3 regions of the Acidovorax sp. GW101-11A03 genome follow, and region 1 is predicted to be linked to each of the others. Evidence: predicted binding sites of a transcription regulator. Region 1 holds the regulator's gene; each other region holds the start of a gene.
The links. The regulator FliA, encoded in region 1, starts transcription of late flagellar genes. The targets are predictions, from matches to a motif close to CTAAAGTTTNNNNNNNNNNNGCCGNTA.
Positions count from the first base shown of each region.

Region 2: the regulator FliA is predicted to act here: its motif matches at 1,194-1,220, upstream of AC07Z7_RS05320 (flagellin N-terminal helical domain-containing protein).
Region 3: the regulator FliA is predicted to act here: its motif matches at 1,176-1,202, upstream of AC07Z7_RS10445 (FlxA-like family protein).

Region 1 covers NZ_JBWKZU010000008.1:22,329-24,588, forward strand. The annotation lists gene flhF (flagellar biosynthesis GTPase FlhF) at 1-199, shown strand, start outside; gene AC07Z7_RS05565 (hypothetical protein) at 192-989, shown strand; gene AC07Z7_RS05570 (RNA polymerase sigma factor FliA) at 1,017-1,733, shown strand; gene AC07Z7_RS05575 (hypothetical protein) at 1,798-2,172, opposite strand; gene flgM (flagellar biosynthesis anti-sigma factor FlgM) at 2,214-2,260, opposite strand, start outside.
Region 2 covers NZ_JBWKZU010000007.1:94,293-96,552, forward strand. The annotation lists gene AC07Z7_RS05320 (flagellin N-terminal helical domain-containing protein) at 1-1,117, opposite strand, end outside; gene AC07Z7_RS05325 (LysR family transcriptional regulator) at 1,310-2,239, opposite strand.
Region 3 covers NZ_JBWKZU010000019.1:52,770-55,029, forward strand. The annotation lists gene AC07Z7_RS10440 (flavin-dependent oxidoreductase) at 1-693, opposite strand, end outside; gene AC07Z7_RS10445 (FlxA-like family protein) at 815-1,168, opposite strand; gene AC07Z7_RS10450 (sigma-70 family RNA polymerase sigma factor) at 1,328-2,155, shown strand; partial or broken gene AC07Z7_RS10455 (YdeI/OmpD-associated family protein) at 2,220-2,260, shown strand, end outside.

The DNA.
Region 1 (2,260 bases):
CCACCAGATGGTGCTGCGCGGCGTGACCAACGGCCAGCGTGTGCCCGAGGACTGGGAGCGCGCCAATGCGCACCAGCTCATCAGCACGTCGATGCGCGCCCCTGCCAAGTCGGCGTTCGACCCCAAGGCCACCGACCTGAATTTCTTCTTCTCGCACTCCCCCGACACCATCACCGAAGGGGGGCTGGTCGATGCTTGATCTGGGTTTTCACCAGGCCGCTGGCCTGCACAGTTTCACGCCACAGGCCGAGTTGCGCATGCTGGCGGTGGTGAGCCAGGGCAACGCCGGCAGTGGGCTGGAAACGCTCTGGCAGATCTGTGCCAGCCTGCAGCGGCTGGGCTACCCCGTGGTGGTGCTGGACGGCACGGCGCAGGAGACAGACAACAGCCCGGGCCTGTTGCACCTGCTGCAGCACGCCTCGTGGAACGACGGTGCGCAACTGAACCTGGGAGCCACCGCGTCCTCGCTGGCCGTGATCCCAGCCGCCAAGGGCCTGCAGCACCTCAGCCGCAAGGCGGGCGACACCACGCGCTCCCCTATGGAGAACCTGCTGCCCTACTTCAGGACCTACGGCCTGATGGTGATCCACGCGCCCGCTTCCACACTGGGGCCCTTGCTGACCCATACGGCCACAGTGCCCCTGGTGGTCATGGGTGGCGGTTCCGCGGGCGTGATGACCAGCTACAAGAGCCTCAAGCAGATTGCCCTGCACACCGGGCTGCCCTGCATGGTGGCCGCTTTGCTGCACAGCAACACGGCAACCGAGCGCCACAAGGCCCAGTCGCAGTTGATGGCGCTGCAGGCCTGTGCCGAGCGCCATTTGGGGGGGCCGGTGCGGACCACCACCATCGCCACGCAGAACCCTCAGGAGCTTCAGCGCCTGGCCTTGCAACTGCTGGAAAATGCGGGCACCATGAACGGATCGCTGAGTGCGCTGCCATCCAGCACCTTGGCAGACATGCCTGCACATTTTGTCCGGAGCCATTGAGTTGATTTTTCCGGAGAAGTTGATCTGATGTACACCGCCAAAGGCCAGCTCGATCGTGACGCGATGATCCGCCAGCATGTGCCGCTGGTCCGGAGAATTGCGCACCACATGATCGCCAAGCTGCCGCCCAATGTGGAGCTGGACGACTTGATCCAGGTCGGGATGATGGGCCTGGCCGATGCGCTCTCGCGCTATGAAGTGGCCCAGGGTGTGCAGTTCGAGACCTTTGCCACCCAGCGCATCCGGGGCGCCATGCTCGACGAGCTGCGCGAGGGCGACTGGATGAGCCGCAGCTCGCGCAAGAGCCAGAAAGACATCGAGCATGCCGTGCACCGGCTGGAGCAGAAGCTGGGCCGCAGCCCGCTCGAATCAGAAATCGCCAGCGAAATGGGCATGAGCCTGCCCGACTACCAGAACCTGCTGGGGAAGGTGCGGGGCACCCAGCTGGTGTACCTGGAGGACATGACCCACGGCAACGACGACGAGGACGGGTTTCTGGACCGCCATGTTGCCGACGCCGACGCTGATCCGGTCGAACTGCTGCGCGACCACCGCCTCAAGACCTCACTGGTCAATGCCATCAAGAGCCTGCCCGAACGCGAGCAGCACATCATGGGCATGTACTACGAGCACGACATGAATCTCAAAGAGATCGCGGCCGTGCTGGGCGTGACGGAGTCACGGGTGTGCCAGCTGCACAGCCAATCCATCGCCCGCCTGCGCGCCAAGATGCGCGCGCATTGACCTTGCATTGACCTTGTTTTCCCGCCGCCCTACAAGGCGCGCCGGGCCAAGGTCTCCCCCCAAGTCAGCCTGCAGAACGGTAGATGCGCGCCACGCCCGGTTTGGCCGCGCGCGTTGACAGCCCGTCGCCGTAGGTCGATGCGGCATTGGAGGGCGGCAGCAGGCCCGCAGCCTGGCGGTCAGTCACGGCCGACAGGCGAGCAAGGTTGTCGCGCTGCACCGCCAGCATGCCGCTGATGGTTTCCACCCGCTTTTGCACCGCAGCAGGCAAAGGCATCCCGTGCGCCGTGGATTGCTCCAGCGCGCGCGCAAACAGGGCCGCTGCGTCACGCAGGGCCACACTGTGTTGTTCCAGGGATTGGGGGTCTGCCGCGAGAAGGGCGGCGGTGACTTTATCGATCAGCTGCTCGACAGCCGAGAGGGATTCTTCCAGCGACATGGCGCATTGTGCGATGGATCGCGCCAGTCTGCAAAGCGGGTTCAACCCCGCGAACGGGTCAGGATCTCCTGGGCGTTGGACAGCATCT
Region 2 (2,260 bases), on a different contig from region 1:
TTTCCGAGTCCAGCGTGATGTAACCACCGGTAGTCACCTTCCAATCGACACCTGGGGTAATCATTGTTTCTGTTGCACCAAATGCAACTCCGGCAGCGTTGTAGGCCTGCACGCTGGTGTTGCCCGCGTTGTCCGCGGAACTTTCACCCACCGTGATGTTATTGCCCGTGGTGTTCGTCAAAATCACCTGGGTTCCATCCGCACTAAGGGCTGCATTGATGCCGGTTTTAGCCGATTGATCATTGATGGCCGATACCGCCGCCGACAATCGGTCAGTCCCCGTGGCCGACGTCAACGTAAATGAGACCGTACGTGGCGACCCCACGTTGTCACCCTCGATGAAATAGGTATAGGAGCCCACTGCGGCCATACCTGACATACGCACCTCCGTGCGCGCCGTAGCGGTAACTCCGGTGGTGGACTTGAGCGCATTGATTTGATCGGCCGTGGCCTTTGCTGTTGCTTGCGAGGCCACGGAAAGTGTGCCTGTGCCCAAGTAGCCGCTGATGGATACCGCACCGGATGTCACGCCATTGACACTGGCACTTATCAAACTCGTGCCCACCGCCCCAAAGCCCGCACCGTTGGCAGCCAGATTTTGATTGTTTCCGTACACACTGGTGCGCAGGTTGCCCGTGGCCGCCACGATGGTCTGGTTGGCATTGGCCCCCACCTGGAACTGTTGCGTACCGAACGTGCCGTCCAGCAGCTTGGAGCCGTTGAATTCCGTGGTCTGCGAAATGCGGTCCAGTTCGGACACCAGCTGGCCCACTTCCTGTTGCAGGGCCTGGCGGTCACCCGCACTGTTGGTGGCATTGGCCGACTGCACGGCCAGCTCGCGCACCCGCTGCAGGATGTCGCCGGAGGCCTTGAGCGCGCCTTCTGCTGTCTGCGCCAGCGAGATACCGTCGTTGGCATTGCGCACCGCCTGGTTCAGACCCCGGATCTGGCTGGTGAAACGCTCGGAAATGGCCAAGCCAGCAGCATCGTCCTTGGCGCTGTTGATGCGCAGGCCCGACGACAGGCGCTGGATGGAGGTGTTCAGCGAGGTCTGGCTCATGCCCAGGTTGCGCTGGGCCGTCAGCGATGACACGTTGGTATTGATTGTTGAAGCCATGTCGATTGCCCGCCCAGTCCGCTCGCTAGAGTTTTCGTTTTGTTGCGTGGCGCGGCACAGGCAGCGCTTGTCCATGTTTCGGCCAAGCCTGGGCGAACTTGAGGCGCTTTTCGCGGCGCTGCGGGTATCCCCGGCCCCCGCATCTCGCGAAATACGGGGCTTTGGTACGTGGGCCCCGCAGAGAAAAAGCTGTCAGGCCACCACACCCACCCCCTCCTCTGCCTGCCCCGTGTACTTCAGCAGCCCCGCCACCAAGGCATCAAACGTATGCCTGCAGCGTGGGTTGTTGCGCAGGTCTTCGTGCATCACCACCCAGGTGTCCAGCGCGGCATTGAACTGCTGTGGCAGCACCCGCACCAGCTGCGGCGTGCGCCGCGCCAGTTCCACCTGGCATATGCCAATGCCGCCGCCCGCGCGGATCAGTGCCAGCTGGGCCAGGTCGCTGTCGCTGCGCAGGGCAAAACCTTCGCGGCGCCACGGGGGCAGCGCCTTGCGGGCGGCGCGGATGAACGGGGTTTCCAGGTCGAAGCCGATCAGCCGGTGGTGCGCCAGGTCGGCCAGCGACGTGGGTGTGCCCTGCGCCTGCAGGTAGCTGGCATGGGCGTGCAGGCCCAGTGCCACCACACCCACGCGGCGGGCGATGAGCGCCTCCTGGCGGGGTTCGGTCATGCGGATGGCGATGTCGGCCTCGCGGTGGAGCAAGTCCTGCACGCGGTTGCTCAGTGCCAGCTCCACCGTCAGCCCGGGGTGCCGGGCCTGCAACTGGGCCAGCAGCGGGGGCAGCACCTCGACGCCAATCACCTCACTGGCCGTGACACGCACGGTGCCGCGCACGCCCTCGCCATGGCCGCTGGCCGCCCGTGCCAGGGCGGCGGCCGAATGCTGCATGGCCTGGGCGTAGGGGCGCAGCTCCAGCGCGGCCTCGGTAGGCAGCAGACCCTGCTGCGAACGGGTGAACAGGGTGAGCCCCAGGGCGTGCTCCAGTGCGGCGATGTGGCGGCCCACCGTGGGCTGGGTCACGCCCAGAGCCCGGGCAGCGCCCGACAGCGAACCTTCGCTGAGCACCCCCAGGTAGGAGCGGTACAGCTCCCAGCCAATCGATTCTGCAGAGGGTTGAGTCATACATAAATGTATAGCCTCACC
Region 3 (2,260 bases), on a different contig from region 1:
CGTGATGGGGTAGAACACCACGCGGTGCCGCAACGAGCCCACGCCCACAAACGACGCGCCTGTGCGCACCGGTACCCCCGGCGTGGTGCCCCGCCACATGATGGCGCCGCCCCACTGGATGGGCGGCTGCGTGGGGTGCATTTGCGCCCGCACGGCCGAGTGCAGGCCATCGGCGGCGATCAGCAGTGAGCCTGCCACTTCACGCTTCTCTCCGTCGCGTGTCTCGACGATGGCGGTGACGCCATTCGCGTCCTGCCGGTAGCTCACCACCCGTTGCCCCAGTTGTACGGCGTCGTCGCCCAGGCGGGTTTTGACGGCGTGGTACAGCATCATCTGCAGCTGCCCCCGGTGCACGGAGTACTGCGGCCAGTGGTAGCCCGCCTCCAGGCCGCGCGGCTCGGCATACACCTCGTTCCCGTTGCGTCCTACCAGCGCCCATTCGCGCGCCTGCAGGCCAATCGTGTCCAGCACGTCGTTGCCAAACCCCAGGTCGTGCAGTTCCCGCACGGCGTTGGGTTGCAGGTTGATGCCCACGCCCAGCGGTTGCAGCTCGGGCACCGACTCAAAGACGACGCAGGGCACGCCGATCTGGTGCAGGGTCAGGGCGGTGGCCATGCCACCAATGCCACCACCGGCGATCAAGACGGGGCGGGCGGAAGAGGGGTGTGAAGTGGTAGGAGGTGCGCCAGACATGCCGAGATTGTCCATGCAATGGCGGGCGGAGCTTGTCGCGGACGCCGCAGGCGAATGTGGCGCTGGTGCATGCCGGGGCGGGGGCCGCAGGCAGAGGCCACTCGTTCAGAAAGCCGTTTTGTCAGGCGTAGGTATCGACGTTGTTGCCCAGCCCAGCAGGTGGATTCTTTGCCGATGGGGCCTTCTGCTGCTGCGCGGCACCGGCCGCCGCGCCTTCGGCCTTCGCCGACTGGGCCCGTTGCTGCTCTTGCTGTTGCGCGCGCTGTATCGCCGTGATCTGGGCCTGCACCATCTGAATTTGGGCCTGCAGCAACTTGGCCTTCTGTTGCTTGGCCTTGGCATCCATGTCGGAGCTGGCCAAGCCCTTGAGCTGCTCGGTCAGCTCGCGCAGCTGCTTTTGCAGCTTGGCGATGTCGCTGCTGCCACTGGAGGAAGAGACCGGGCCGGTGGAGGAGGTGGTGCTGCCAATTTGCATCCCTGGTTATCGGCAATGCGCAGGGAAAGTTGACTGGTGGCCCTCTCGCGCTGCGGGCTGTTGAACGCCGCCAACCCATGTGACGGAGGTAGTGACAACAGCCTGCGAGCCATTGTCTGCCGATGTGTGGCCGGCTTCAGCCTGTGGCACCATGCCCCGATGCAGAACGATGAACACCTGATGGCGCTGGTGAACGCCAGCCGCAGCACCCTGCTGCGCGCCGCCTCGCGCCTGCTGGGCCCGACCGAGGCCGAGGACGCCGTGCAGGACGCCTACGTGCGTGCGCTGGAGGCCCAGACCCCGGCGCTCAATGCGGCCCAGGCGTGGCTGCTGACGGTGGTGCGCAACCTGGCCATCGACCGCCTGCGGCGGCGCCAGTGGATGGCGCAGTGGCTGACCGAAGCCACGCAGACCGCGCATGGCGATGTTGCCGGTTCGGTCGCACCCTCGGCAGAGGCCGATGCCGCGCTGGCGCAGCAAGCCACGCTCGCGCTGCGGCGACTGACGGCGTGTGTGACGCCCGTGGAGGGGGCTGCGGTGCTGCTGCATGCGGTGTTCGATGCCAGCCACGCCGAGCTGGCGCAGGCTACCGGCCGGACGGAAGCTGCCAGCCGCCAGCAATTGCGCCGCGCGTTGCAACGCCTGCGGCGGGCCGAAGAGGAGGCCCGCCGTGGTGATGGGCGCGATGAATCCAAGGACGCCGACCCTGCGGTGCTGCGCCTGTACCTGCAGTCGCTGCAATCGCGGGACGCACAGGGTCTGTGGGCCCTGCTGCGCCAGCCGCCGGTCAGTGCATTGGCCATACATGGTGCAGTGCATGCCGTGCTCCCGTTGCAGCGCAAAGCCCGACGCCCACGGGCCACGGCGGGTGGTGTGGTGCAGGTAGGCGGGCAACTGGGTTTGGTGCTCACGCTCGACGGCGTGACACTGTGCGTGTTGCCCCTGGGGCCATGCGCCGAGCTGGCGCACGAAGGCGTGGTGGCCTAGCCGACGCACCCGCACAACAGCAATTGCCAGCCGCCCGCTTGCACAAAAAGACGTTCGCAGCACTATGGCCTCCCAGACCACCCCCACCTTCTTTGCCACCCCGAA